Regions from separate parts of the Amycolatopsis roodepoortensis genome, predicted to be linked through region 2. Evidence: riboswitches for the same ligand, from Rfam matches in the RefSeq annotation. Region 2 holds a riboswitch; each other region holds the start of a gene.
What was found. Region 2 has a riboswitch for cobalamin ahead of metE (5-methyltetrahydropteroyltriglutamate--homocysteine S-methyltransferase). Riboswitches for the same ligand answer to the same signal wherever they lie in the genome.
Positions count from the first base shown of each region.

Region 1: another riboswitch for cobalamin. It lies ahead of NQK81_RS39810 (ABC transporter substrate-binding protein); the one in region 2 lies ahead of metE (5-methyltetrahydropteroyltriglutamate--homocysteine S-methyltransferase).
Region 3: another riboswitch for cobalamin. It lies ahead of NQK81_RS40670 (prenyltransferase/squalene oxidase repeat-containing protein); the one in region 2 lies ahead of metE (5-methyltetrahydropteroyltriglutamate--homocysteine S-methyltransferase).

Region 1 is NZ_CP102415.1:8,284,715-8,294,321, reverse strand. It holds gene NQK81_RS39830 (MarR family winged helix-turn-helix transcriptional regulator) at 1-158, opposite strand, end outside; gene NQK81_RS39825 (DUF6790 family protein) at 216-713, shown strand; gene NQK81_RS39820 (TMEM175 family protein) at 724-1,377, shown strand; gene NQK81_RS39815 (class I SAM-dependent methyltransferase) at 1,353-2,096, opposite strand; cobalamin riboswitch at 2,137-2,263, shown strand; gene NQK81_RS39810 (ABC transporter substrate-binding protein) at 2,366-3,874, shown strand; gene NQK81_RS39805 (ABC transporter permease) at 3,876-4,817, shown strand; gene NQK81_RS39800 (ABC transporter permease) at 4,811-5,596, shown strand; gene NQK81_RS39795 (ABC transporter ATP-binding protein) at 5,593-6,963, shown strand; gene NQK81_RS39790 (hypothetical protein) at 7,461-7,874, opposite strand; gene NQK81_RS39785 (hypothetical protein) at 7,909-8,343, opposite strand; gene NQK81_RS39780 (ArsR/SmtB family transcription factor) at 8,392-9,342, shown strand; gene NQK81_RS39775 (hypothetical protein) at 9,347-9,607, opposite strand, start outside.
Region 2 is NZ_CP102415.1:1,714,581-1,724,187, reverse strand. It holds gene metE (5-methyltetrahydropteroyltriglutamate--homocysteine S-methyltransferase) at 138-2,411, opposite strand; cobalamin riboswitch at 2,513-2,734, opposite strand; gene NQK81_RS07820 (ribonucleotide-diphosphate reductase subunit beta) at 3,053-4,129, opposite strand; gene NQK81_RS07815 (ribonucleoside-diphosphate reductase subunit alpha) at 4,212-7,214, opposite strand; gene NQK81_RS07810 (acetoacetate decarboxylase family protein) at 7,438-8,046, opposite strand; gene NQK81_RS07805 (enoyl-CoA hydratase-related protein) at 8,043-8,882, opposite strand; gene NQK81_RS07800 (tetratricopeptide repeat protein) at 8,925-9,395, opposite strand; gene NQK81_RS07795 (MerR family transcriptional regulator) at 9,392-9,607, opposite strand, start outside.
Region 3 is NZ_CP102415.1:8,447,234-8,456,840, reverse strand. It holds gene NQK81_RS40685 (flagellar biosynthesis protein FlhF) at 1-206, opposite strand, end outside; gene NQK81_RS40680 (SCO2322-related protein) at 203-781, opposite strand; gene NQK81_RS40675 (hypothetical protein) at 778-3,225, opposite strand; cobalamin riboswitch at 3,293-3,407, opposite strand; cobalamin riboswitch at 3,495-3,620, shown strand; gene NQK81_RS40670 (prenyltransferase/squalene oxidase repeat-containing protein) at 3,653-4,657, shown strand; gene NQK81_RS40665 (helix-turn-helix transcriptional regulator) at 4,775-7,141, opposite strand; gene NQK81_RS40660 (QsdR family transcriptional regulator) at 7,190-7,786, opposite strand; gene bdeA (bis(hydroxyethyl) terephthalate hydrolase) at 7,927-8,787, shown strand; gene NQK81_RS40650 (ABC transporter ATP-binding protein) at 8,847-9,607, shown strand, end outside; gene NQK81_RS40645 (ABC transporter ATP-binding protein) at 9,604-9,607, shown strand, end outside.

The sequences.
Region 1 (9,607 bases), 2.9 Mb from region 2:
GCGAGCCGGTGCTGCGTCGCCGGCTCGATCTCCTCGAGCGTGCCCAGAAGCCGTATCTGGCTGTACGTCAAACCGTCTGGGTCGTCGGCGCGCCGACGGGCGGCTTCGCCCATCAGCATGACCACCCGGTGCAGCAGGTCCGCGAGTCCGTCGTCCACGGAGCCACCCTATCATCAGTGTTGACGGGTTAATATTAACTAGGTAAGACTGAAGGCATGAACTACTTCACCCAATCCGCCTTCCCCCTGGTCTGGGTCGTCGTGCCCGCCGCCGGAGCCTTCCTCCGCGCCCGCCACGCGACGTCGTCTCAGGAGCGGCTCGAAATCTGGCAGCGCTGGTGGGCCATCGGCGCCTTCGGCTGCGGCAGCCTGTGGATGACGGTCGCCTTCCTCGCCTTCCCGGACGTCATGGCCACGGCGATCGGCTTCGAGCGGACGCCGTTCATGTTCGAGATCGCCTTCGCCAACCTCGCGCTGGCCGTCCTGGGCTTCCGGGCCGCCTCGGCCTCCGCGCGCGAACGCCTCACCATCGGCATCGCCGGCGGGATGTTCCTCTGGGGAGCCGCGATCGGCCACGTCTACCAATGGTTCGCCAACGGTGACCACGCCCCCGGCAACACCGGCGGAGTGCTCGTCACCGACGTCCTGCTCCCGGCGGTCATGATCGTCCTGGCCCTGCGATCGCGGCGCCTCACCGCGAAGATCGCCGCCTGAGGCACTCACCATGACGACACAGACCGGCCACGCGATCGGAAAGGCCGCCACCGAGCGGCTCGGCATCTTCGCCGACGCGGTGATCGCGATCGCGCTCACCCTGCTGGCGCTGGATCTCCCGATCCCCCACGGCGACACCACCGGCGCCATGCTGAGCTCGATCTCGGCCCACGGCAAGGAATACATCGCCTTCGCGCTCAGCTTCGTGGTGATCTCCGCGCACTGGCGAGCGCACCACGAGATCTTCCCCTACGTCCGCGCACTGAACGGGCGCCTGATCAGCCTCACCCTGGCTTGGCTGTTCATGCAGGTCCTGATGCCGTTCGCGACGCGGGTCATCACCGCCGAGGGCGCCTTCCCGCTCCGGTTCAGCGTGTACGCGATGGTGCAGGTCCTGGCCTCGGCGTCGTTCGCGCTGATCATCCGGGAGATCCGGCGCGGACACCTGTACGGGACCGGCGGGCCGCCGAAGGTGTTCGCCCAAAGCCTGACTCGCAGCGTCTGCCTGGCCGCGGTGTTCGGGATCTCCGTACCCGTCTCGTTCCTGACTAACGACACCGCCGCCTACCTGTGCTGGCTCGCGGCGCCTGTCGTGCTCGCCGTCGCCCGCCGCGTGCAGGACCGACGGCCGGATCGGCGTCAGCGCAAGGCCGTCAGGACGTAGTCGTCGCCGAACTGCCACACCGGGGCCACTTCGGCGAAGCCCGCTTCCCGGAGCAGCCTGGTGTGTTCCTGCGGGCTCAACCGGTTGCCGTAGCCGGTCGAAATGCCGCGCAGCTCGTCGGCCGTGAACCGCTCACGCAGCGCGGGATCGGCGGCGACCGCGGCCCACCATACCTTCCATTCCTCGTTGGCGCCGACCCCGGCACGCTCCGCCCGCCGGTTCTTGACCACCTCGGCGAGTTCGCGGATGGCAGGCTGTTCGTCGTAGAAGTGATCACCGTTGACGAGCGCTCCGCCCGCCCTCAGCGCTCCGGCGAGGTCACGGTAGACCTCGGCGAGCCGCTCGGGACGCAGCCAGTGCAACGCGGTCGTCGAGACCGCGGCGTCGACCGGCCCCCACTTCAGCCAGCCGCTCTGGGCGAGGTCCGCCTGGAGGTACTCGATTTCCGCCCCCGGCGGCCGGGTGGCCCTGGCGAGCGCGAGCAGGAAGGGGTCGTTGTCGACGCCGACGATCCGTGCCCGCGGGAGCCGCCCGGCGAGCCTCGTGGCCAGCGATCCCGGTCCGCAGCCGAGGTCCAGCACCAGCGGCTCGGCGACGCCACGGCATACGTGCTCGACGACGTCGATCAGCACGGCGAAGCGTTCTTCGCGGTCGGCGATGTAGCGTTCCTGCTGGATGTCCCACCGGCGTACCCAGTCCGCCGCGAACTTCTCGTCCACCGGCCTCCCCTTCGTGATCTTGATCCTGTGTAGCACATCCCGGTCATGGGTTACCGTGGGCGCCACAACGCAAGAAGGTGCCCGTCGGGGGAAGCCGGTGTGAATCCGGCGCTGACCCGCAACCGTGATCGGCCTGGGAGGACTCCCGGTGCCGAGAGCCGGACTGCCCGCCGGGTACCGCCAGCCCCAACTGTCGTGGAGTACGGAGCGGGGTCCCGTTCACGTGCGGCCGCGCGCCCGGGACAGTGCTCGATGTCCCGGAGGTTCCTATGACGCGTCATCCGCTCACCCGCCGGCGGCTCCTCGCCCTGGCCGCTCTCACGCCGTTGGCCGCGTGCGGGACCGCGCCGGCGGACACAGGCCGGTTGAGGGTCGCGTTCGCGGCGGGCGGCTCGAAGGAGACGCTGGACCCGGCGCAGGTCTCCCTTTTCGTCGACCAGGCGCGGGCCAAGGCGCTCTTCGACACGCTGGTCGCCTACAACGCCGACACCTCGTTGCGGCCGCGGCTCGCGGAGTCCTGGGAGAGCGACGATTCCGGCACGCGCTGGCGGATCCGGCTGCGGCGGGCGGCCTTCCACGACGGCCGTCCGGTCACGGCGGACGACGTGCTCTACACCTTCCGGCGGATCGCCGATCCCGCACTGGCCTCCTCGTCACGGCAGTACTTCGCGAAGGTTGATTTCGGCCGCAGCAAAGCGGTGTCCCCCAACGAAATCGAGCTGGTCCTGACCGCTCCCGACTTCGAGTTCCCGTCGGGCTGGGGCGCTCCGGGCGCAGAGATCGTGCCCGCCGGTACGACGGACTTCACGGCGCCGGTCGGCTCCGGCCCGTTCCGGTTCGTCTCGTTCACCCCTGGCGGCCCGGCGGTGTTCCGCAGGAACGAGTCCCATTGGGACGGTGCGCCGAACGTCGGCGAACTGGAATTCGTCCCGGTCAACGAGGAAGCCGCGCGCGTCAACGCCTTGCTGTCCGGGCAGGTCGACTACGCCCACGATCTCGCGGCCGGAACCGCGGCCCGGTTGGCCGGTGACGCGCGCGTCTCGCTGCTCGAAGCCAAGGGAACGACGATGCAGGGCATGATCCTGCGCGTGACGCAGCCGCCGTTCGCCGACCCGAGGCTGGTCCGCGCCGTACTGTCCGGAGTGGACAGAGAGGCGCTGAACCGCGTCGCACTGGCCGGGCGCGGCGAGATCGGCAACGACCTGTTCGGCAAGGGACTCCGCGGGTACGCCGCCGGTATCCCCCAGCGCGGGCGCGATGTGGAACTGGCCCGCTCGCTCGTCCGGGAGGCGGGCGCGGAGGGGCTGGCCTTCGCCGTCGAAACCAGCGACGTCGACCCGGGTTTCGCCACCGCGGCCACGCTGATTTCCCGGCAACTCGGGGAAATCGGGCTGAAGGTCACGCCGAACACGCGCGCGTCGAGCACCTATTTCAGCGAGATCAAGACCAAGGGCGTCGCCGCGCTGACCCGCACGGCCACCCTGCCGGTGCCGACGTTCCTCAACCAGCGCTTCCGGACCGGCGGTTCGAACAACGTCAACGGCTTCGCCTCGCCGGAGTTCGACGCCCTCATGGACCGGGCGGCGGCCACCGCGGACGAAGGTGCCCGGCTGGCGCTGTTCGGTGACGCGCAGCGGATCGTGCACGCGTCCGGAGGCCTGCTCGCCTGGGGGTTCAGCACCTGGACGATCGGTGTGTCGAAGCGGGTTTCCGGACTGGTGACCGCGCCGCCGAACACCTTCGACTGGGCGAGGTTCGACCGCGCCCGGCTGTCCTGACGTGCCGGGTTACACCGCCCGGCGGCTGGGTTTCGCGGTACTGCAGGCGATGTTCGTGCTGGTCGCGACGTTCGCCGTGACCGCGTTGCTTCCCGGCGACGCGGCGTCGGTCGTGCTCGGCGAGCAGGCCACCGACGAGCAGGTGGCGACCGTGCGCCACCGGCTCGGCCTCGACCAGCCGGTCCTCGACCGGTTCGGGCACTGGATTTCGGGTTTGGTGAGCGGGGATCTCGGCCGGTCGCTCGTGACCGGTGCCCCGGTGACCGACGAGATCACCCGGCGTTTCGCCGCCACGGCCGTGCTCGCCGGGGTGACCCTGCTCGTGCTCGTACCGCTCGCGCTGGCCATCGGGGTGGCCTGCGGGCTGCGCGAAGGATCACGGACCGACCGGGTGCTCACCTCGGTCACGCTGTTCCTGCACGCCATCCCCGAGTTCGTCCTCGGTCTGCTGCTGGTCGCCGGATTCGCCGTCTACACCGGGTTGCTCCCGGCGACCGCGGCCGGAACGGACCTGACCGCACGCCCCGAAGTCCTCGTCCTGCCGGTGATCGTGCTGGTCGCCCGGCAGCTGTGCGACGTCGCCCGGCAACTCCGGATCGGGATCGCCGAACAGACCCGGGGCCAGGTGGCCGGGCACCTGCGCCTGCTGGGCCTGCCCGAACGCACCGTGGTGCTGCGGCATCTTTTGCCCGCCGCCGCGGCGCCCGCCGTGCAGCAACTCGCCCGCGCCGTCGAAGGCCTGCTGACCGGCACGGTGATCGTCGAGTCCCTGTTCGCGATCACCGGGCTCGGCACGGGTTTCGTCGAGGCCGTGCAGAACCGGGACATCCCGCAGGTGCAGGGCTACGTGCTGCTGTTCGCCGGGGTGGTCGTGCTCGGGAACCTCGTCGCGGACCTCGTGGCGCATCGGCTCACGCCGCAGCGGGAGCGTGCCACGTGGTGAAACGGATGCTGGGCTGGTCCCTCCTCGCGGTACCGCTGGCGCTCGCGATGGCCGGGCCGGTGATCGCGGGCCCTGTGGAATCGGTCGGGGCGCCGTGGCAGACACCCGACGGCACCCATCCGCTGGGCACCGACGTCCTCGGCCGTGACGCGCTCACGGTGATCCTCGCGGGCGGCTTTCCCGTGATCGGCATGACGGCCGCCGCGCTCGGGCTCGCCTATCTGATCGGGGTGCCGCTCGGTCTGGTCGCGGCCGGGCGCGGACGCCTGGCCGACGAAACCGTGATGCGATCCCTCGATCTCGTGCTGGCCTTCCCCTCGCTGCTGGTGCTCATGGTGCTCGCCGCGACCGGGCACCGGGGGCCGGGCGTGCTCATTCCCGTCGTCGCCGTGCTCCAGCTGCCCGCGATCACCCGCGTGGTGCGGGCCGCGGCGCTGGCGCCCGGCTGCCGGACCGCCGTGGAAGCCCTTACCCTGCAAGGACAACTGTGGTGGCGGATCCAGCTCGGGTACGTCGCCCGGCACCTCGCCGGCCCCGTCGCGACCGACGCCGGCACCCGTCTCGGCGTGGTGCTCTACCTGCTGGCGTCGGCGAACTTCCTCGGTCTCGGCCTGCCGGCCGACTCCCCGGACTGGGCCGTGGTCATCGAACGCAACAGCGAAGCGCTCTACACCTCGCCCGCGGTGGTCCTCGTGCCCGCCGCGCTGCTGATGGCGTTGTGCGTCGGCACGAACCTCGTCGCCGACCGGCTGCTCGCCGCCAGGCGGGTGATCCCGTGACCGTCCTGGAGATCAGCGGGCTGTCCGCCCGCGCCGGGGAAACCGTTCTGCTCGACGACGTCTCACTGTCCCTCGAACCGGGCCGGGTACTCGTCGTACTCGGCGCGTCCGGCACGGGAAAGACCACCTTGGGGCTCGCCGCGACCGGACAGGCTCGCCCGGGGATCACGCTGTCCGGGTCGGTGATGCTGGCGGGATCCCCGCTGCTGGGCCGGACCGCTTCCGAACTGCGGCGGGCGCGGGCAGGCGTCATCGGCCACCTGCCGCAGCAGCCGTCGGCGGTACTGGACCCGGTCCGCCGCTGCGGGCCCGTGCTGGCCGAACTCGCCGCCCTCCGCCACCACGGCCGTACCGCCCGGCTGGCGGCGGCCCGCACCGCGCTGGCGGAATCGGGGCTCGAACAGGCGTTGTGGCGGCGGTTCCCGCACCAGTTGTCCGGCGGACAGCAGCAGCGCATGGCGCTGGCCACCACCCTCGTGAACCGACCCCGGGTGCTGGTCCTCGACGAGCCGACCAGTGGTCTCGACGCGGCGAACAGGGCCGTGCTCACCGACCGGCTCGCGGAGCTTTCCCGGGCCGGGACGGCGTTGCTGATCCTGACCCACGACCTCACGCTGGCCCGCGCCCTGGACGGCGACGTCGCCGAACTCCGCGACCACCGCTTGGTGCCGTCCCCGACGCTCCCCGACCCCGTGCGTTTCGAAGGCCCGCCGCCCCCTTCGCTGTCTTCGCCGGTGCTCGTCGTTCGCGGACTCACCGTGCGCGCCGGGCGGACGACGCTCGTCGAGGACTTCGACCTGGAGCTGGCGGCCGGCAGCCGGACCACGCTCACCGGCGTCTCGGGCGCGGGCAAGACGACACTCGCCCGCGCGCTCGCCGGTTTGACTCCACCGAGCGCCGGCACGATCGAGATCGACGGTGTCCGGCTTCCCCGCCTCGCCCGTCGTCGCACCCGCGCGCAACTGCGTGCGATCCAATACGTCCATCAGGACAGCCGCGCGTCCTTCGACGAATTCCGCGACGTGCTCGACCAGGTGGCCGACACCGCCCGCCTCCTTCGCGGCCTCAGCCGCGCGGACGCCCGGCTCGAAGCGACGGAAACCCTGCGCTGCCTCGGAATCGACGCGGCCGACCGGCGGCCCGGCCAGCTCTCCGGTGGCCAGCTCCAGCGCTGTGCCGTGGCCCGGGCGCTCCTCGCCCACCCCACGGTGCTGATCTGCGACGAGGTGACCTCGGCGCTCGACGCGGCGAACCGTGCGCGGCTGCTGGATTTCCTCGCCGCCGAGGCGACGCGGCGCGGGACGGCGCTGCTCATGATCAGCCATGAGGACGTCTCGGCTCCGTTCGCGATCACGATGCCTGAGTGACCTACTGTCCACAGGGGACAGTTTCGGGGCGCGTTTGGTTTTACGGGGGCGGGACCCTGACGCTCGTGTCGCGAAAGCCACTTTCGGGACACCAGACGTCGCGAAAGTGGCTTTCGCGACACCCGCCCGAGCAGCGCGCCACGACCGGACCCCACCCAGCCATCCACCGACGTTGCGAAAGCCACTTTCCCAACACCCAACGTTGCGAAAGTGGCTTTCGCAACACGCCACCTCTGCAACACCGAAGCCTCACACCACCAACCGGCCCACCCGACCGGCACGCGTGTCGCGAAAGCCACTTTCGGGACACCAGACGTCGCGAAAGTGGCTTTCGCGACACCCGCCCGAGCAGCGCGCCACGACCGGACCCCACCCAGCCATCCGCCGACGTTGCGAAAGCCACTTTCCCAACACCCAACGTTGCGAAAGTGGCTTTCGCAACACGCCACCTCGACCTCAAGCCCCGAGAACCGTCCTCTGTGGACACAAGGACCAGCTCAGCAATATCCCTGAACCTTCTCCCGACGCGACCGGAAAGCCCAGCCGAAGAGGCCCGGAAACGACCACCCACCACCAGGCCATTCGACTCCCGCCGGCCGCCAGCCGAGCAAGGTCCTCCTGAAGACCACCTCGACCTCCCCATCGGCCAGCGCCCGCGCGAACGCCGCGAACTCTTCGTCGTCTTCCGGCGAATCCACTTCGAACGCGTCCAGATCGTCAAGGAACAGGTCCCCGGTGCTTCCGGTCATGCGCAGCAGCAGGCGCGGCGCACCGGGGACGGCAGGCTCGACCCGGACGACCGTCTCGTCGTCATCGTGTTCGACGCTGAGCGAGACCGCTCCGCTTTCGATCAGCCGTCGGTACGCGGCTTCGAGTGAATCCACGAACCGGTCGGCTGAGGGCAGGCTCATCGTCGTCCTTCGGTCGCGCGGTAGCGGGACGAGTCTACGCTTCGGGGTTGTACTGCCAGCCGCTCCGATAACAGGTGTCCCAGCCCGCGTCGTCCACGCAGACCACGACGCGGACCCGGGTGAGCTTCGTTCCCGAGCTGTACCAAAGGTTGCTCCAGGTGGTCGTGGTGCCACATCCGCTCTGGTTCCAGCGGTACGGCGTCGGGTCGATGGTCCCCATGCCCAGGTCGGCCTCGAAGTGCACGTAGACCGGATTGCCGTCGCATTTCGTGTCCCGCACGGCCATGTTGATGCTCTTCATCCCGCTGAGCGTCCAGGTCCAGTTGGCCGATCCGTAGACCTCGCTCCCGGATCCGGTGGCCGCGCCCGTCGCCGCCGACGCGGTGCCCGTGAACGCCAGCGTCGCCGCCGACGCCACCACGGCCGCCGTCGCCACCCGCCGCAGGTTCCTGCTCAGAAAACGCTTCATGGTCCCCTCCGATGTGATAAATGAATGACGACTCCAGGGGGAGGCGTCATGCTTCGTATTCACTTCACCGACCGTGACCTGGCCCGTGTCCGTGTCGCGGCCGCGCCGGATCCGCTGTGGGAAACGGTTCTGGCCATGCAGAAACTCACGCTCGACGGCATTCCCGCCTTCGCGCGCTGGCGGCGCCGGGTGCGGGAAGGGCTGCGGGAACGCGACACCCGGACGGCGGTGCGTTTCCTGCAGACGATCGCGCCACCGGCCCGCTACTTCCCGGACTTCCTCACCCCCGACGAGTCCGAGGGCGGGCTGAAGGCCGGGCTGGCGGCACTCCGCGGAACCCCGGCGGACCGGCTCGGGCGCGAAGTCGGGCTGATGGCACAGCACCGCCGCCTGCCCAGTTGGACACACGGACTCGCGGCGGGCACGGCGCTCGATCAGGTCGCCGAAGCGTTGCGGATCGCCCACGACACCCTGGTCGCTCCACAGTGGACTACCGTCCGCACCCAGGTCGACACCGACCGGGCCGTACGGTCACGCCTCGCCGGCGAGAGCGGTGCCCTCGGCCTGCTCGAGTCGCTCCGCCCGGCCTTCCGCTGGGAGGCGCCGGTCCTGACCGTGCGCTACCCCATCGACCGCGATCTCCACCTTCGCGGACGCGGCATCCGGCTCGTCCCGTCTTACTTCTGCTGGGACACCCCGGTCGCCCTCGCCGACGACGGCCTTCCACCGGTCCTCGTCTTCCCGGTGTCCCACGAGCACGAGCCGGCTCCCCTGCCGAAACACCTCGCCACCCTGCTCGGCCGGACCCGCGCCGCCGTCCTGTACGCGGTCGCGGGCTGCCCCACCAGCGGCGAACTCGCCGACCGGCTCGGCATTTCGGCGGCCGCGGTTTCGCGGCACACCACGGTGCTCCGCGACGCCGGGCTCATCACCAGCCGACGCCACGGAGCCGTGGTGCTGCACAATCTCACGCCTGTGGGCGCCGCGCTGCTGGGCTGAGCCGTCAGCGCACGATCCGCCACGGCGTGCAGCTGTCGTCTCCCGCGTCGTCCTCGCAGAGCCGGAACGACGTCACATCCGGGATCGTGGCGTGACCACAGCCGATCTTCGAACCGTTGTTGTCGCGAAGAGTCAGAAAACCGATCTTCTGCCTGTACTGGGCGTAGACGCCGTTGCCGTCCTGCTCCTCGTCGCAGACCTCGGCGAAATCGCGGGTGGTCTCGTACTGCGCGTAATCGTGTCCCTGTTTGATGAGGTAACCGGC
Region 2 (9,607 bases):
GTGACCATCTCCCCGCTGAGATCGGTTACCGCTCCACCATCGCACCCTTGTTGACGTCCTGACAATACCTCGATGGAAGTTCCGTGAAGGCCTCCTTCACTACCTCGAGGGTCGGGAAGGAGGCCTTCACGGACCGGTCAGGCCAGTTCGGCGCGGACCGTGCGGGCGGCCGCGACGAGGTTCCGCAGGGCCGGCTCGACCTCGGCGTAGCCGCGGGTCTTCAGGCCGCAGTCCGGGTTGACCCAGATCCGCTCGGCGGGCACGGCGCCGACCGCGGTCCGCAGCAGCCCGCTGACCTCGTCGACGCCGGGGACTCGCGGCGAGTGGATGTCGTAGACGCCCGGCCCGACGCCGCGGCCGAAGCCCGCCGCGCCGAGGTCGGTGACGACCTCCATCTTCGACCGCGCGGCCTCGATGCTGGTGACGTCGGCGTCGAGCGCGTCGATCGCCTTGACCACGTCGCCGAATTCCGAGTAGCACATATGCGTGTGGATCTGCGTCGCGTCGTCGATCCCGGACGTCGCGAGGCGGAACGACGAAACGGCCCACGCGAAGTACGCCTCATGCGCCGCGGCGCGCAGGGGGAGCAGTTCCCGCAGGGCAGGCTCATCCACCTGGATGACGCGGATGCCCGCTGCCTGGAGGTCGTGCACCTCGTCGCGGATGGCCAGCGCCACCTGGCGGGCGGTCTCGCCCAGCGGCTGGTCGTCGCGGACGAACGACCACGCCAGGATCGTCACCGGACCGGTCAGCATGCCCTTGACGGGTTTGTCGGTCAGGCTCTGCGCGTAGCGCGCCCACTCGACGGTCATCGGCTCGGGACGCGAGACGTCGCCGTACAGGATCGGCGGCCGCACGCAGCGCGAACCGTAGGACTGCACCCAGCCGAAGTCGGTGGCCGCGAAGCCCGCCAGCCGCTCGGCGAAGTACTGCACCATGTCGTTGCGCTCGGGCTCGCCATGCACCAGCACGTCCAGGCCGAGGTCTTCCTGCAGCCGGATGACGCGCCGGATCTCGGCCTTCATCGCGGCCTCGTAGCCCGCGTCGTCCAGCGAACCCGCCTTGTGCGCCGCCCGCGCTTTGCGGACCTCGGTGGTCTGCGGGAACGAGCCGATCGTGGTGCTCGGCAACGGCGGCAGATCCAGCGCGGCCTGCTGCGCCGCCGCGCGCCGGGCGTAGGGGGAGCGGACGGTGTCCTCCGGCCGCAGCGCCTCCAGCCGGGCGCGCACCCCGGAGTCGGCCAGATCGGCCGCCGCCGCGCGATCCGCGGCCGCGGCACGGGCGGTGGAGAGGTCGACCCCCTCTTCCTTCAGTGCGCGCCCGAGCAGGACGACCTCGTCGACCTTCTGCTTGGCGAAGGCGAGCCAGCCCTTGAGACGCGGGTGGAGCCCGTCCTCCCGCTCGACGTCGTAGGGCACGTGCAGCAGTGAGCACGACGTCGACACGCTGACCGACCGCGCGGTGCCCAGCAGGGTCGCCGCCCGGCTGAGAGCGCGGGCCGGATCCGTGCGCCACACGTTGCGTCCGTCCACGACACCGGCGAGAACCTCCTTGTCCCGCAAGGCGGGCTCGGCGGCGACAGCGTCCACAAAGGACTCATCGGTGACGAGGTCGACGGCGATCGCGTCGATCGGGGAACGGGCGAGCACGCCCAAGCCGCGACCGAGACCGCCGAAGTACCCGGCGACCAGGATCTTGGGCCGCGCGGTCTCCTTCGCGAGCCGGTGATAGGCGCGGATGAGCGCGTTGAGCTCCCGCTCGGTGCGGTCGGCCGCGAAGGCGGGCTCGTCGAACTGGACCCACTCGACGCCTTCGTCGTGCAGACGGCGCAGCAGCTCGACGTAGCCGTCGAGGAGGTCGTCGAGCAGGTCCAGCGGGCGGAAGCCCTCCGGAGCGGCCTCCGACGGCTTCGCGAGCAGCAGGAACGTCACCGGACCCACCAGCACCGGCCGGGTCTCGACGCCGACCGCGCGGGCCTCGCGGTATTCGTCGAGCGGTTTGGTGCCGGCGAGCGAGAACGTCGTGTCCGGGCCGAGTTCGGGGACGATGTAGTGGTAGTTCGTGTCGAACCACTTCGTCATCTCCATCGCCGGCGCGTCCTGCACCCCGCGTGCGGCGGCGAAGTAGGTGTCGAGCGGCGAGAGGCCGAGCGTGGTGAAGCGCTTCGGTAGCGCTCCGAACAGCTCGGCGGTGTCGAGCACTTGGTCGTAGTGGGAGAAGGTGTTGCAGGGGAAGGAATCCAGTCCCGCGGCCTTGAGTTCCCGCCAGGTCCGGGTGCGCAGCGCGCGGCCGGTGGCCAGCAGTTCGGCCTCGTCGATCTTGCCCGCCCAGTAGCGTTCGAGTGAACGCTTGAGTTCCCGGTCCGGTCCGATCCGGGGGTAGCCCAGCACTGTCGTGCCGATTTCGGTCACAGCTCTCTCCTCGCGAGCTTGTCGTGAGAGCCCGGAGCGCGCGCAGGAGTGACCGCCGTTCGGTCGCGCCCATCCCACGAGGCCCGGACTCACGCACGCCGTCGGCGCGCGTACCACGGGCAGGTCTTCGGACTCGTGGGCGACTCGCTCGCGCCTACCGGCCGTCGCTTCCCGGGACGCCATGCCCAGTGCTTTACCGTGTCTCGCACGGTGACGGCTTTCGTTCCCACATACCGCTGCGGGGCAGTCCCGGATTCGCACCGGGTTCCCTGTTACCTCGACCGGCCGGGGAGGCCGGGCGAACCAGTAGCACCCTGGAGCGTACCGAGGCGCGCCAGTGGCCCGCTGGACATGTGACGAACCGGACGCCACGCGTGACCAGACGGACGACACGCGTGATTGAACGACGAACTCGCGTGATCGGGGGCGTAACTCGGGTGATTGAGGGCGTAACTCGGGTGATTGAGGGCGTAACTCGCGTGTTTGGAAACGGAACACGCCGGGCGGAGGCCGCCCGGCGTGTCGTCCGTCTGATCACGTGAGTTCGCCGCTCAATCACGTGAGTTACGTGTCTGATCACGCGAGTTACGTGTCTGATCACGTGAGTTACGTGTTCGAGCGCGCGAGTTGCGTGTGGGGGGTCAGTCCCAGTCGAGGGCGCCGCCCGACTGGTACTCGATGACGCGGGTCTCGAAGAAGTTCTTCTCCTTCTTGAGGTCCATCGCCTCCGACATCCACGGGAACGGGTTCTCGGTCTCGCCGAAGATCGGCGCGAGACCGATCTGCTGCGCCCGCCGGTCGGTGATGAAGTGCATGTACTGCTCGATCAGCTCGGCCGAGAGCCCGAGCATGCCGCGCGGCATGGTGTCGCGGGCGTAGGCGACCTCGAGCTCGCACGCCTCGGTCAGCATGGTGCGGACCTCGGCCTGGAACTCCTCGGTCCACAGGTGCGGGTTCTCGATCTTGATCTGGTTGATGCAGTCGATGCCGAAGTTCAGGTGGATCGACTCGTCGCGCAGGATGTACTGGTACTGCTCGGCGATGCCGACCATCTTGTTCCGGCGGCCGAGCGAGAGGATCTGCGCGAAGCCGGTGTAGAACCACATGCCCTCGAAGATCACGTAGAACGCGACGAGGTCGCGCAGGAAGGCCTGGTCGGCTTCCGGCGTGCCGGTCTCGAAGTCCGGGTTCTCCAGGTTCTGCGTGTACTTCAGCGCCCACGCGTCCTTGTCCGAGATGGACGGGACCTCGCGGTACATGTTGAACAGCTCGCCCTCGACCAGGCCGAGGCTTTCGCAGATGTACTGGAAGGTGTGCGTGTGCACGGCCTCCTCGAACGCCTGGCGCAGCAGGTACTGGCGGCATTCGGGGTTGGTGATCTGCCGGTACACCGCGAGCACGATGTTGTTGGCCACCAGCGATTCCGCGGTGGCGAAGAAGCCGAGGTTGCGCTTGAGCATGGTGCGCTCGTCCTCGGTGAGGCCGTCGGGCGACTTCCACAGCGCGATGTCGGCCTGCATGGCGACCTCGGTCGGCATCCAGTGGTTGTTGCAGCCGGCGAGGTACTTCTCCCACGCCCAGGTGTACTTCATCGGCAGCAGCTGGTTGACGTCGGCGCGGGCGTTGATCATCCGCTTGTCGTCGACGTTGATGCGGGCGGCGCCGACTTCGATCTCACCGAGGCCGGTGGCGTCGGCGGAGGCGTCAAAGGTGGTCATAAAGGCTCACTTCACGTGTGGGTCGGGTGGGTCGTGAGTGGCGATTCGGGTTAGAACACGAATCGCCACTCACGACGGGCGGTCACTGGCAGGCTTCGCAGTCGGGGTCGTCGATCCGGCAGGCGGCGCCGTCGGTGGCGACGAAGTCGACGTCCGAGACCTGCGGCATCTCCTTCGGCTCCGGCTTGGCGGCCGGGGCGGTCACCGGGACGGCCGGGACCGCGGCGGCGGGCGACGGCGAGACCGCGGCGGAAGCCGACGGGGCGGGCGAAGCGGCGGGAGCCGGGGCCGGGGCGGCAGGCTTGGGTGCCGAAGGTGCGGCCGGGGCCGGGGTGGCCGAGACCGCGTTCAGCTTGCCGTCGGTGCCGCGCAGGGTGCTCTTCTCCACGTGCGTCGCGGACCGCGCCCGCAGGTAGTACGTGGTCTTGAGGCCCTTGTGCCAGGCGTAGCGGTACAGCTCGTCGAGCTTGCGGCCGCTGGGCGCCGCGATGTACAGGTTCAGCGACTGCGCCTGGTCGATCCACTTCTGGCGCCGCGAACCGGCGTCCACCAGCCACTTGGACTCGATCTCGAACGCGGTCGCGTACAGCGCCTTCAGGTCGTCCGGCACGCGGTCGATCTGGCCGAGGCTGCCGTCGAAGTACTTCAGGTCCGACACCATGACCTCGTCCCACAGCCCGCGCTCCTTGAGCGAGCGGACCAGGTGCGGGTTCACCACGGTGAAGTCACCGGACATGTTCGACTTGACGAACAGGTTCTGGAACAGCGGCTCGATCGACTGCCCGACCCCGCAGATGTTGGAGATCGTCGCGGTCGGCGCGATCGCCATCACGTTGGAGTTGCGCATACCGACGGTCTTGACCCGCTCGCGCAGCGGCGCCCAGTCCAAAGTGGACGAGGTGTCGACGTCGAGCGCGTCGCCCTGTCGCGCGTCGATCAGGAGCTGCATCGAGTCGATCGGCAGGATTCCCTTGCTCCACAAGGAACCCTCGAACGTCTGGTACTGGCCGCGCTCCTCGGCGAGGTCGGTCGAGGCCGAGATCGCGTAGTAGCTGATGTGCTCCATGCTGGTGTCCGCGAACTGGACGGCCTCGTCCGAGGACAGCGGGACACCGATCTCGAACAGCGCGTCCTGGAAGCCCATCAGGCCCAGCCCGATCGGGCGGTGGCGCAGGTTGGAGCGGCGCGCCTCCGGGATCGTGTAGAAGTTGATGTCGATCACGTTGTCGAGCATGCGGACGGCCGTGCGCACGGTCTTCTCGAGGCGCTTCGTGTCGAGGCCCTCGGGGGTGACGTGCTTGAGCAGGTTCACCGAGCCGAGGTTGCAGACCGCGACCTCGTCGGTGGTGGTGTTCAGCGTGATCTCGGTGCACAGGTTGGACGAGTGCACGACACCCACGTGCTGCTGCGGCGAACGCAGGTTGCACGGGTCCTTGAAGGTGATCCACGGGTGGCCGGTCTCGAACAGCATGGTCAGCATGCGGCGCCACAGGTCGACGGCGCGGACCTTGCGGAACACCTTCAGCTCGCCACGTTCGGCGGCGGCCTCGTACTCGCGGTAGCGCTCGGCGAACGCGTTGCCGTAGAGGTCGTGCAGGTCCGGGGTCTCGTTCGGCGAGAACAGCGTCCACTGCGCGTCGGCCTCGACGCGGCGCAGGAACTCGTCCGGCACCCAGTTCGCGGTGTTCATGTCGTGCGTGCGACGACGGTCGTCACCGGTGTTCTTGCGCAGGTCGAGGAATTCCTCGATGTCCACGTGCCAGGTCTCGAGGTACGCGCAGGCCGCGCCCTTGCGCTTGCCGCCCTGGTTCACCGCGACCGCGGTGTCGTTGGCGATCTTGAGGAACGGCACGACACCCTGCGACTGGCCGTTGGTGCCCTTGATGTGCGCGCCGAGGCCGCGGACCGGGGTCCAGTCGTTGCCGAGGCCGCCCGAGTACTTCGCCAGCAGCGCGTTGTTCTTGTACGCCTGGAAGATCGAGTCCAGGTCGTCGTCGACGGTGGTCAGGAAGCAGGACGACAGCTGCGGGCGCGTGGTGCCCGAGTTGAACAGCGTCGGGGTGGACGCCATGAAGTGGAACGTCGAGAGCAGCTCATAAAATTCGATCGCACGAGCTTCCCGGTCATCCTCGCGGATCGCCAGGCCCATCGCGACGCGCATGAAGAACGCCTGCGGCAGCTCGAAACGGACGCCGTCGTGGTGCTGGAAGTACCGGTCGTACAGGGTCTGCAGGCCGAGGAAGCCGAAGTCGAGGTCACGCTCGGCGCGGATGGCCGCGGTGATCTTGTCCAGGTCGAAGGTCTGCAGTTCGGGGTTGACCAGCTCCAGCTCGATGGCGCGCTTGAGGTAGTCGCGGAAGTACTGCGGGTACCGCGCGGTCATCTCGTCCTGGCTGGCCTGCTGCGGCACGCCCGCGAGGTAGCTGAGCGCCTCGCCGCGGAGCTTGTCCGCGAGCAGCCGGGCACTGACGTAGGAGTAGTTCGGCTCCTGCTCGACGAGCACGCGCGCGGCCATGATCTGGGCGAGGGCGAGTTCGTCGGCGCTGATGCCGTCGTAGACGTTGCGCTTGGTCTCGGCCAGCACCGGCTCGGCCGAAACGTCTTCGAGACCGGCGACGGCCTCGCCGACGACGTGCGAGACGCGGGCCCAGTCGAGCGGGCGGAGCGAGCCGTCGGCGGCCTTGACGCTGATGGCGACGTCGGACGAAGCGGGCTTCTCGGCCTCACGGGCCTTCGCACGCTCGTCGCGGTACAGGACGTACGCGCGGGCGACCTTGTGGTGCTCGCCGCGCATCAGCGCGAGCTCGACGATGTCCTGGATCTGCTCGATGTGCAGCGCGGTCTCGGGACCGGCGTGGCGGAGCAAGGTGGTCTCGATCTGCTCGGTCAATTCCTTGACCAGGTGGTGGATCCGCGACGAGGCGGCCGCGTCACCGCCCTCGACGGCGAGGAAGGCCTTGGTCACGGCGACCGAGATCTTGTTCGCGTCGAAGGGGGACACGCTGCCGTCCCGCCGGATGACTCGCACGGTCGCGGGCGTGGTGTCCGGGGACGAGGGCGGCCGCTGACCGGTATCGACTGACATGCGTCACTCCAAAAAGGGCGCGTTGAAGCACCACAAGGCCTCACAAGGCCGTGCGCTGCACGTTCACAAAGCTGTCCGGCAACCGCTCCCGAGCGGTCTCCCCGTCGCTGGGCGGTACCGGTTCCCAGAGACTACATGTAGGGGTCGGAGGCTGCACGTGCCCCAATGGGTGGCGTGTCGTCGGCTCACCCTGGCGGGTTAGACGATCACGCTGAGCGGCTGGTCAGCCGCCGAAGACGATCTTGAAATCGTGCAGGCAGGCGCTCAGCGCGGGCCGCTGACCGGCGAGGAAGCCGAACGGGCCGGACTCGTTGATCCGCCAGTCCGCGGCCGCCGGGCGCGGACGCGCCGTCGCCCGGACGGGGCTCCTTTTGAGACGGCCGTCCAGCATCTGGACGACGTCGAAGGCCGCCGGCATCCGCACCGGGAGACTCGGGCGGGGCGTGAAGGCCGCCGTCGCGATCCAGTCTTCGTGGGTGGCCGCCGAGGCCGTGAAGGTCCGCCCGTGCGTGAAATCGAGCGCGGCGAGATCCTTGGGGATGCCCCACAGCGCCCGCCCGCCGGCGAGCGAGACCTCGCTGTCGACCCAGATGTCGGTGATGGAGCTGGAGAGGCGTTCGCCGCGGACCGCGACGGTCGCCAGCAGCTCGTGATACCGAAGCTGTCCGGGCTCCTGGTAGTCGATCCACGCGGTGAACACCTGGGCGCGGCCGCCCAGCGCGATCGGCTCGACGCCGCCGGGCAGTTCCGGGAGTTCGCTCACCGGGACACGCCAGACCGACAGGTACGCCTGACCCGCCAGGTTCCAGGGCTCGGGGGGATAGGCGGTCACGAGTTCCGCCACGGCAGGTAAGCGGGCTGGTCGGTGTCGACGCGCATGGAGAACTCCGGTGGTCGTTTCTGCAGGAAGGACATGACCCCTTCGACCGCGTCCGGGCTGGAGCCCAGACCGCCGATCAGCCGGGAGTCCAGTTCGTGCACGGGGAACGGCGACTCCGCGCTCGCCATCCGGTACAGCAGCTGCCGGGTCACGGCGACCGACACCGGCGACGTGGTCGTGGCGATCTCGGTGGCGAGTTCGCGGGCCTTGCCGAGCACTTCTTCGGGCTCGTGGACACTGTGGACCAGCCCGGCGGCTTTCGCTTCTTCGGCGCCGAAGACGCGTCCGCTGATCATCCAGTCGAGTGCCGTGCCCATCCCGACGAGCCGCGGCAGGAACCACGCGGACGCGCCTTCGGGGTAGATCCCGCGGCGGACGAACACGAAGCCGAACCGGGAGTCCGTGGACGCGAGCCGGTAGTCGCAGGACAGCGTGATCGTGATGCCGCCGCCGACGGCCGCGCCCCGCAGGGCCGCGATCACCGGCTTGTTCATCGTGAAGATCCGTTTCGAGCAGCGTCCGGCCGGCTCCTGCCACGCCGCGTCCGGGCCGGACTCGGGGTCGAAGTCGAAACCGCCCTGCGAGAGGTCGGCGCCCACCGAGAAATCCTTGCCGTTGCCGGTCAGGATCACCACGCGGACGTCCTCGTCGCGGTCGGCCCGGTCCATCGCGTCGCCGAGTTCGTCGGCCATGCGGATGGTGTAGCCGTTGCGGGCCTCGGGCCGGTTGAGCGTGACCGTCGCGATGCGGTCGGCGACCTCGTAGGTGATTTCGGCGTACGCGCTCATGACGTGAAAGTAAGGCTACGTTGACAAGGTGTCAATAAGACGTCATTCGACGTCGTCCAGATGGTCCGCGTAGTACTCGACCGCCCGCCGGTATCGCCGGACCCCGTCGTCCGCGCTGGTCTCCGCCAGGACCTTCAGCAGGGTTCCCGCCGCCTCGCGCGCCTCGCCGACATTGTAGAGCGCCATCGCGAGGAACGTCCTGAGCGCCGCGTCGTCCGGGAACTCGCCGAGGCCGCGCCGCAACGTCGCGAGCGACTCGTCGTACCGGCCGAGGACGCGATAGGTGCTGCCGAGCCCGACGAACACGCCGTGTCTGTCCTCTGTGGACAGACCCTCGCCGGCGAGCGCCTGTTCGTAGAACGGGGCCGCTTCGGCTTCCAGCCCGGCCGAATCGTGCGCCCACGCGGTTTGATAGGCCATCACGGCGTCCCGTGGATTCTCCCCGGCCAATTCGATCAACCGCCGGCGTGCCTCGTCGGTGCCCTGCTCCCGCAGCCGGATCGCCTCGTTCACGCGGCGGCGCCGTCGAAGGGCGGGTAGGTCTCGCCGCCGACCCGTTCGGCCACGGCGATGTAGTCGGCCAGCGCGTCGCGCGACCGGTTCAGCTTGGCCAGCTGCTCGTCCAGGCGGCCGAGCCGCTCGCGCATCGCGGCCAGCAGCTCGGGGCAGCCGATCAGCTCGGGTTCCTCGCCGATCGCGCAGGGGAGCAGGTACGCGATGTCCTC
Region 3 (9,607 bases), 2.8 Mb from region 2:
GCATCCAGCCCGGTGCCGCGGGTGGTCTGGGGATTGCAGCGGACGATGGCCGTGCCGCCGAGTTGCTGGAAGTCCACCACCACGGTGACCCCGGTGTCGTCCTTGCAGAACCCTGGGTACCCCTTGCCCTGGTCGACGGCGTGCGCGGACGGTGCCGTGGCGGCGATCAGGAAGACCGCCGCCACCACGGGAAGGACCTTCCTCACGGGATGGCCGGGTTCCTCGGCGTGACACCGGGCGGCGGGTTGGTCGTCGCCGACTTGTTCAGCGAGAACGACCAGCCCTCGAAACCGCCGGGGGTCACGGTGCGGTTGAGGGCGCCCGTGGTGCTGTAGGTCCAGGTCGTGCCGGAGCCGTCGGCGTGCCAGTAACCCCAGTACGCGCCGGGGGAAGGCGTGGTGACGCAGGCTTCCTTGTAGTTCGGGTTGGACGACAGCGGGATGGTCTCCGTAGCGGCCGGGCGGCCTTCCAGGCGGCAGACGAAAGCGAGGCCCCAGCGGGCGGTGCCGGCGACCGCGATCCCCGCGTCCTGCAACGCCTTGATACCCGTGCGGGTGGTGCCCGGCGCGGCGTTGGGCGAGCAGCGGGTGATCGTCGGCGCGGCGGCCCCGCCGTTGCCGTCCAGCTCCTGGAAGTCGACCACGACGGTGACGCCGGTGAGCGCGTCGGGGCCGGTGCAGATCCCGTTGTAGCCCTTGGTGGTGTCGACCGCGTTCGCGGGTGCGGCGGAAAGCCCGATCAGTCCGATGAGGACGGACGTGACGGCGAGCAGTCTCTTCATGGTGTTGCCCCCTTTTTCTTGGTGAAACGGCGAAGTACGAAAACCAGGGCGAGCACGGTGAGCAGCAGCAGGACGGCCAGTCCGGCGAGCCCCCAGATCAGCCATGACGGCGGGGAGCCGGACTGCTCCGCGGCCAGTACCGGTGCGGCGGACGGATTCGCCTCGGTCAGCGGCAGCCGGATCGCGGGCGAGAGCGGCGACTCGGCCGCGGTCAGCCAAGAGCGGCCCGCGACTCCTTGCGCGGCGGCCAGACTGGTCGGGAAGTCGGTCTCCCCGGCGGATCCCTTGGCCAAACCGCCGTCGGCTCGGACCAGCTTGCCCAGTGACCGCGCCGTTCCGCTCACGTCGAGGCCGGCGGCCTGCCGCGCGGCGGCGACGGCGGAGCTCAACGCGACGTCCGGTTCTCCGCCCTCTCCGGTGACGACGCCCTCGCCGGTCGGCCGGACGCCGAGCGCGCCCACCGCGGAGACGAACGCCGACACACGCCGCTCGGTCCAGCCGTCCGGGCGCCGGGACGGGGGCGCGGTGTCGGTGTGCGGGCGCGCGGCCAGCGCGGTGACCGCGGCTGCGGTCGCGGCGAGGTCGCCGGAGCCGCATTCCACGGTGTCGAGATGCTTCGGGAAGGTTCCGTCGGCGCACTGACGCGAAAGGAGCAGTTCGACCGCGGGCCCGGGATCGGCGGCGGTGGCGAGCACCGCCCAAGCATGCCGCTCGACGGTCTCGTCGGCATCGGCGAACGATCCGGTGTCGGTGAACTCACCGTCGGTGCCTCGCAGCTTCACCAGATCGGCGCGCAGTGGCCCGGCGGCATCCGACTTCGCGAACTCGGCGACGAGCACGAGTTTCGCGAGCGGTTCGGCATAGGACGCCTCGCCTTGCTCATACGGCGCGCCGTGGGCATAGGCCTGGACGGCTTCCGGCTTCAGCAGGAATTGCGACGCGCGGGCGACCGCGTCCGGCTGCTGGTCCAGCGCTCGCAGGGCCAGCACCACGTCGGCGGTGGCGTCGTAGTCGACGTAGGTCTTGCCGTCCTCGGCCACCTCCACGTGGTCACCGCCGGAGAGCCGGTTCGCCAGGTAGGCGCCGAGGCGGGCGGCCGGTGTCGCGGTGTCCGGGATGGCGATCGCCGCCGGTGGCTGGACGACGGTGGACGCTTTGGGCGTGCCCGCCTTCCTGGGTTTGGGCGGCGGCGTCACCGCGGTCGTGATGGTGGTCGTCGTGGGAGCAGGGGCGACGTTGGCCGGCGGCCGGACGTCACCCTTCGCGAGCGCGTAGAAGCCGACCTGCGCCAACCCGAGCGAAGCCTGGGCACCCGCACGGATCCAGGTGTCGAGCCCGCTGATCCCCGACGTGCGCGCGGACTCGTAGTCGGCGGGGTTGTAGGCGATCGCGCCGAGCTCGCCCGCGAGCTTGGTACCGGAGTCGGCGGCGGCGTTCGCCTGCGCGGATTTGAGGTACCGCACGCCCTTGTCCACCGCCGCGTCCGCGCCGCCGGCGTCGGCGAGCGCCTGGACGATCAGGCCGGTGCTGTTGGTGTTCGGTGCTTCGGTGCTGACGCCACCACCCCAGCCGCCACCGGCGGTCTGGTTCGCCTTGAGCCACGAGACGGTCTTGGCGATCGGCGCGTCGAGCCCGGTCGCGCCCGCCTTCCGTGCGGCCAGCAGCGCCGAGAGCCCGAGACCGGTGGCGTCGCCGTCCGACGGCGAAAGGTCGAGCGGTTTCCCCTCGTCGCAGGTCGAGATCTTGCGGCCGTCCGGCGTGACGTGGTCACCGGTCTCGTTCGTCGGGATGTCCTTGAAGAAGAGGCGGAAGTAGCCCTCGGAACACTGCTGGGTCAGCAGCTTGTCGATGGCGAGCCGTTCACTCTCCCCCGCCGCGGCTAGCCCGATGACGCCGAGCGCCTGGCCGAACGTGTTCGCGTCGTTGTTCACCGGGCCGGTGTGCTCCGGATCCTTGGAGTAGTCGCTGATCCGGCCCTTGTCGGGGCCCTTGCGCATGATCGCGGCATGGGTCTCGGCGACCAGGTCGTATCCGTCGACGTTTCGCGGGTCCCGGCCGGAAACCTGCGCGGCGACCAGCATCTTGGCCAGCGAGCCGCCGACGACGACCTTGTCGTACCCGCCCCCGGGAATCAGCCCGTCCCAGGTGAAGTAGTCGGTGGCGTGGCCTTCTTCGTCGAGGAACCTCATGATCGGCTCGGCCTTCGTGCCGTCGCCCGAGGCGTACATCGCGAAAAGGACGTCGAGCATCACGCCGTGGTCCGGCAGTGTGCCGCCGCTGGGATTCTCGAGCGTGCCGTCCGGCTTCAGCTTCGTCGCGAGCCAGCGGGAATTCGCCTTCGCGGCGCCGAGGTCGTTCGCGGCGGCGGCCGTCCCGGTGAGCAGTGCGGCGACCACGCCGACGCTGACGGCGAACGCCATCGCGGCCAGGTACCCGCGGCGCATGGCTCCTCCTTGCGGCGTGACGGAGGACGGCGCGGGACGCCGCGGTCACCCCTGTTTATCGCGACAGTGGTTCGTTCATCCGCCCGTTCGGTATCCCGGCTCGCCCTGGTGAAGGGCCTACGGTTGCGCGACAGCGCCGGATTTCGACCGGCTTCCCCGTCACGGGCGGCGGTGTTCTGTTGTCGAGCGAGGCGAGGTTAACACTCGATCACCTCCGGCAGGCACCGCTGACCAGGTCGGTCATCAGGATCACACCGGTCCTTCGCGCACGGCGGTACTCTTCGGTTCGTCCGATTCAGCGCGGTCGTGGGGGAAGTCCGGTGAGAGTCCGGCGCTGTCCCGCAACGGTGTGCCTCCAGGCGAGCCCGGTCACCCACGTCGCGCGGTGTCACCGACTCCTGTCGTGGAAATGCGGGAAAGGGTTCTCATGAGACGTTTGGTTTTCGCTGTCGTGCTGCTGTGCGGCATCGGGCTGGTCGCCGCTCCGGCGGCGGCCGCGGCCACCCACAACAAGGCGGACGCCGCCGCGGGCTGGCTCGCGAGGCAGATGACCGACGGGGAACGGTTCGAAGCCGACTTCGGCGGCCAGAAGTTCCCCGACCAGGGTTTGACGATCGACGCGATCTTCGCGTTCGCCGCCGCCGGGGTGTCGGACACGAACGCGGGCAAGGCGATCGCGTGGCTGGCGAAACCGGAGATCACCACGGCCTATGTCGGCGGTGGCACGGAGGCGTACGCGGGCGCGCACGCCAAGCTGCTGCTCGCCGCGCAGGTCCGCGGCAAGGACCCGGCGTCGTTCGGCGGTGTCGATCTGAAGGCGGGCCTGCTCTCGCTGCTCACGCCGTCCGGCCGGTTCTCCGACCGGTCCGAATACGGCGACTACTCCAACGCTCTTTCGCAGTCGCTCGCCCTGCTGGCGCTGGACCGCACCGGCGAGGCGCCGGCGCGGGCCGTGGCGTTCCTCGCGGGCAGCCAGTGCCCGGACGGCGGTTTCCCGCTGAACTTCGGCGAAGCGACGTGCGTGAGCGACGTCGACGCGACCGCGACGGTCGTCCAGGCCCTGCGCGCCACCGGTGACGCGGTGAACGCCGGAGAGGGCACCTCCTGGCTGGTCACCAAGCAGCACCCGAACGGCGGCTTCGGTTTCGGCACCGACGCGCCGAACGCCAACAGCACCGGCCTCGCCGCGCAGGCGCTGGCCGGGCACCGCCCCGCCGCCGCGATCAAGGCGCGGGAATTCCTGCGGTCGCTGCAGACCGGCTGCGCCGGCGCCGAGGCGGACCGCGGCGCGATCGCCTACGACGCCACGGGCCTGAATCCGTCGACCGCCCCGCGCGCGACCGCGCAGGCGATCCTCGGCCTGGCCAGGGTTCCGCTGAGCGACCTGCACGGCGGCGGATGTCCGCAGGCCCCGGTCCTGGCCTGCCCGTAACTCGCGTGATCAGAGACGTGACTCGCGTGTTTGGAGGCGTAACTCACGAGTCACGCCGCTGATCACGCGAGTTACGGCTCCAATCACGCGAGTTACGCCTTCGATCACGCGAGTTCGTCATTCGCCGGCGGCGACGCGGCGCGCGAGCTCCACCCGGGACCGCACTCCCAGCGCCGTGAAGATGTTCCGCAGGTGGTGATCCACCGTGCGATGGCTGATCACCAGCCGCCGCGCGATCTCCTTGTTCGTCTCCCCCGCCGCCACCAGCCGGGTGATGGCGTCCTGCTGCGGGGTGAGCCCGGCGAGCGACCGGTGCTGGGTGTCGACGGTCTCGCCGGTCGCCCGCAGCCCGGCCCGCGCCCGTTCGGCGAACCGGGTGGCGCCGACGTTTTCGAAGCCCCGTAAGGCATCGCGGAACTGGTCGCGGGCGTCGCGGGTCCGGCGATGCCGTCGCAGCAGGGTGGCGTACGCGAACCGGGTCCTGGCGAGTTCCATCGCGCCGCCCGCCCGCCGGTGCGCCTCGATGGCCCGTACGAAACGCCGTTCCGCGGTCTCCGGATCCGGCGCGGTCAGCGCGTGACAGCGGTGGCTCAGCGCGAGCCAGCAGGGTTCCGCGCCCGCGAGGGTCCAGCGGTCGAACACCTCCAGCGCGGCCAGCGCGCGTTCGGATCGCCCGGAACAGACGGCCGCTTCGACGAGTTGCGGGGTGGCCAGCACCCGGATCACCGGCTGGTCGCCGGAGACACCCGAAGCGAGATCTTCGAGCCTGCTCAACGCGTCGTCGGGCCGGTCCTCGGCGAGGTCCAGACAGGCGTTCGCCCACGCGGCGACCGCGGCGGGCCTGCCGAGACCGCGTTCGGCGATCCCCTCGGCCGCCTCGTCCAGCTCCGGTACACGGTCACCGAGCAGGGCGGCGGCCAGGCCCAGCAGCGTCAGATGCTCCATCCGCAGGTTGTGCGGTGCGTGCAGCCCGTCGCGGGACGCCGCCCGCGCACAGGGGATTCGGTCGAGCGCGATCGCCGAGAGCGACAGGTAGATCAGCGCCCACGGCAGTTCCGCGTGCCGTTTGCCGAGCCGCGCGCGGCTCACGGCCGCGGCCGCGTATTCGTGCGCCCGTTCGGCATGCCCGCGGGCGAACGCCGCTTCGGCCGCCCAGACGGCCCCGGCGACGTCCGAACCGGCCATCCCCTTGGCGACGGCGTCGGTCAACGGAGCGACGGCGTCCTCGTGGCGGCCGGCGTAAACCGAGGTGAGACCGTGGAAATGGGCGGACGCCAGCTCGTCGCCCGCCGGGACCGTCCGGGCGAGGGCCCGGTAGCCGCTCAGGTCACCACCGAGCCTGCGCGCCTCACCCGCCAGCAGGAGCGCGCCCGCCGGATCGGGCAGCAGTTCCGCCGCCGCGCCCAGTTCGTGGGTGGCGACGGCGGGATCGCCGTCGCGCAGCTCGATCTCCCCGTGCAGCAACGCCACCGCGCCCGGTTCCGTGTCGACCCTGGACAGCAGCAGGCGCGCCCAACCCGGTCTGCCCGCCTGCCAGGCCGCGTCCGCCGCCGCCAGGAGCCTGGTCGCCCGCGTCGCCGGATCGGCGGTCAGGGCGGCGGCGCGTTCGAGCTGCCGGGCCGCGGCCGCGTGATCCACCGCCGGTGCCGCGGCGAGCGCGTCCGCGAGCGGCTCGGACGGCGTGGCCGTCGCCATCGCGCGATGCCAGAGCGCGTCGGGCCCCTCCTCGGCGAAGGCCAGCCGCGCGTGCGCCGCCCTGCGGTCGGCCGGGGACGCCGCCGCGTACCAGGTCGCCTTCCTCGCGGAGAAGTCCATGCAGGTGGCGAGAAAACGGAGGCGTTCGTCGAGCCGCATCGCTTCGAGCTCGGCCGCGTAACGAGGCAGCCGCTCCCTCAGGATCGGCGAGACCGGCTCCCGCCCGGCCGCCTGAGCGGGTGTCAGCGAAGCCGCCAGCGCGACCAGGTCGGCCGGGTTCCCGTCTCCCAGCTCGACCAGCTGCGGGCGCACCCCGGCGGGCACGCCGCGGTCACGCAGCACCTGATCGGCGGCGGAATCGGTCAGCGGCGGCAGCTCGACGGAGTCGAACTCGTCGGATCCCGACCGCGAGGCGAGCACCATCCCGACCGGCGCGCCCGCCAATCGCCTGGCGGCGAAACCCAGCGCCGCCAAGGATTCCGGATCGACCCAGTGCGCGTCGTCGACCCAGCAGATCGTCGGCGCCGAAACCGCGCCGAGGCGGTCCCGCGCCTCCGCGCCGCCGGAGACCGGCGCGCCGAACATCCGCTGCAGGGCTCCGTAGGGCAGCTCGCGTTCCGCGCGCAGGCCCCGTACACCGACGAGCCGGACGCCGAGGGTGGCGCGCAACGCGGTGAGCAGGGCCGACTTACCGAGCCCTTCCGCGCCGCGGACCAGCACGGCGCGTCCGGTGGCCGACCGCAGCCCGCCGAAGAGGTCGTCCCTCCCCCGCAGCGGGTACACAGGCATCGGCGCCTCCTCGAGATCCCTCTCGATGAAACACCAGGCGTAAGTGTTTCACAAGGTCTTGCTCGGTACCCGTCCTTCCACGAGCGCGCCGAGCAGCGTCGACGCCGCTTCGAGATCGGGGGTCCGGGAGGCGAGGACGTCCGAGTACAGGAACGCCTCCCCCAGCCGCACGATGGCGTAACAGAGGCTGTCCAGGCTGACCGCGGGCACGAAACCGCCGTCCTCGACGTCGCGGCGAAGCAGCTCGACGTGTGCCGCGATCACCCTCGGCTGGACGCGTCCGTCCGGGTCGGTCAGCAGCCGGATCGCCAGCACCGGCTCGTCGTCGAGGAAGCGCCGGAACCCGGCGCTCGCCGCCAGCACGGACCGGTACTCGCGCATGATCGACAGACAGCGCAGTTCACCGGCCGCGTTGCGCACCACGTCGCCCTCATCGCGCTCCCAGGTGCGCGCGGCGGCCGTCAGGGTGCGCTCGGACAGGTAGTAGAGGGCATCACCGAGCAGGTCTTCCCGGTTGCCGACGCGGCGGAACAGGGTGCTGCGCGAGATGCCCAGTTCCTGGGCGAAGGCGGAGGTGTCGACGCGGACGCCGCGATCGATCCACCGCGCCGCGGTGCGGACTATGTCCTCGGCTGAGGGGTTCACGATCGCCGATCGTACGGGCGGCCGGGCCGTCCGGAACGCTCGCGGAGCAAGACTGGCGATTTCACCGATGCAGCCCTGTCCCGCCCTTTGCCACAGTCCATCACCACGGACCGTGTTCAACGGCGAACGGAGACGGCACCATGCGCAGTACGACTCGGATCCTTTGTGGACTGGCCACCGTCGCGGCACTCACTGTCGCCCCCACGGCGGCCTACGCCGCCGAGAACCCCTACGAACGAGGCCCCGACCCGACGGAAAGCAGCATCGAAGCCTCCCGCGGCTCGTTCGCGGTATCCCAGACCTCGGTGTCGAGCCTGGCCGTCACCGGCTTCGGCGGCGGAACCATCTACTACCCCACCAGCACCGCGCAGGGCACGTTCGGCGCGGTCGCCATCTCGCCCGGATTCACCGCGACCCAGTCGAGCATCGCGTGGATGGGCCCTCGGCTGGCCTCGCAGGGCTTCGTGGTGTTCACGATCGACACCAACACGATCTACGACCAGCCCGACAGCCGCGGTGACCAGTTGCTGGCCGCGCTCGACTACCTGACCCAGCGCAGCACCGTCCGCTCCCGCGTCGACACCACCCGGCTCGCGGTGGCCGGCCACTCGATGGGCGGCGGCGGTTCGCTCGAGGCCGCACAGGACCGGCCGTCGCTGCAGGCCGCGGTGCCGCTCGCGGCGTGGAACACGCAGAAGTCGTGGTCCTCGCTGCGGGTGCCGACGTTCGTCATCGGCGGCGAGTCCGACACGGTCGCGCCGGTGGCGTCGCACTCGATCCCGTTCTACACCAGCATTCCCGCCTCGTCGGAGAAGGCGTACATGGAGCTGGACAACGCCAGCCACTTCTTCCCGAACACCGCGAACACAACCATGGCCAAGTACACGATCTCGTGGCTGAAGCGGTTCGTGGACAACGACACCCGCTACGAGCAGTTCCTCTGCCCCGCCCCGGACGACCGCACGATCAGCGACTACCGGGACACATGTCCGCACGCCTGAGTGTCCTCGGTCCCGGCGCGCCCGCGCCGGGACCTCCTCTCTCCGTTGGGAGTTCTTGCGTGACCCTGTCGACCTTCGAGATGTCCGGCGTGTCGGCGACCTTCGGTGGTCTCGTCGCCTTGTCGGACGTCTCCCTGACCGTCGCGCCGGGCCGGGTGCTCGGGGTGATCGGCCCGAACGGGGCGGGCAAGACCACGCTCTTCAACGTCGCGTGCGGTTTCGTCCGCCCGGACACCGGCACCCTGACCTGGCGCGGAACGGAACTGCGACGGCTGCGGCCGCATCAGCTCGCCGGCCTCGGGATCGCCCGCAGCCTGCAGGAACTCGGCCTGTTCGACCGGATGACCGTGCTGGACAACGTCCTCGCGGGGGCGGGCAGGCACGCGAAGTCCGGCTTCTGGTCGTCGTTGCTGGGCATGACGAAGGACGAGAAGGCGCTGGCCGAGCGAGCGATGGCTCAGCTGGAGGCGTTCGACATCGCCGACGTCGCCCATCGGTATCCCGCGAGCCTTCCGTATCCGGTGCGGAAGCGGGTCGCGCTGGCGCGGGCGCTGGTGAGCGAACCCGACCTGCTGCTACTCGACGAGCCGGCGGGCGGCCTGTCGTCGGCCGAGATCGACGAGGTCGGCACGCTGGTCCGCGGCCTGACCGAACGCATGTCGGTGATGCTCGTCGAGCACCATATGGATCTGGTGATGGGCGTCTGCGACGAGATCGTGGTGCTGGACTTCGGCAGGGTCATCGCCCGCGGCACCCCGGACGAGATCCGCGCGGATCCGGCGGTCCAGGCGGCCTACCTCGGCGAGGAGGTGGCCGGTGC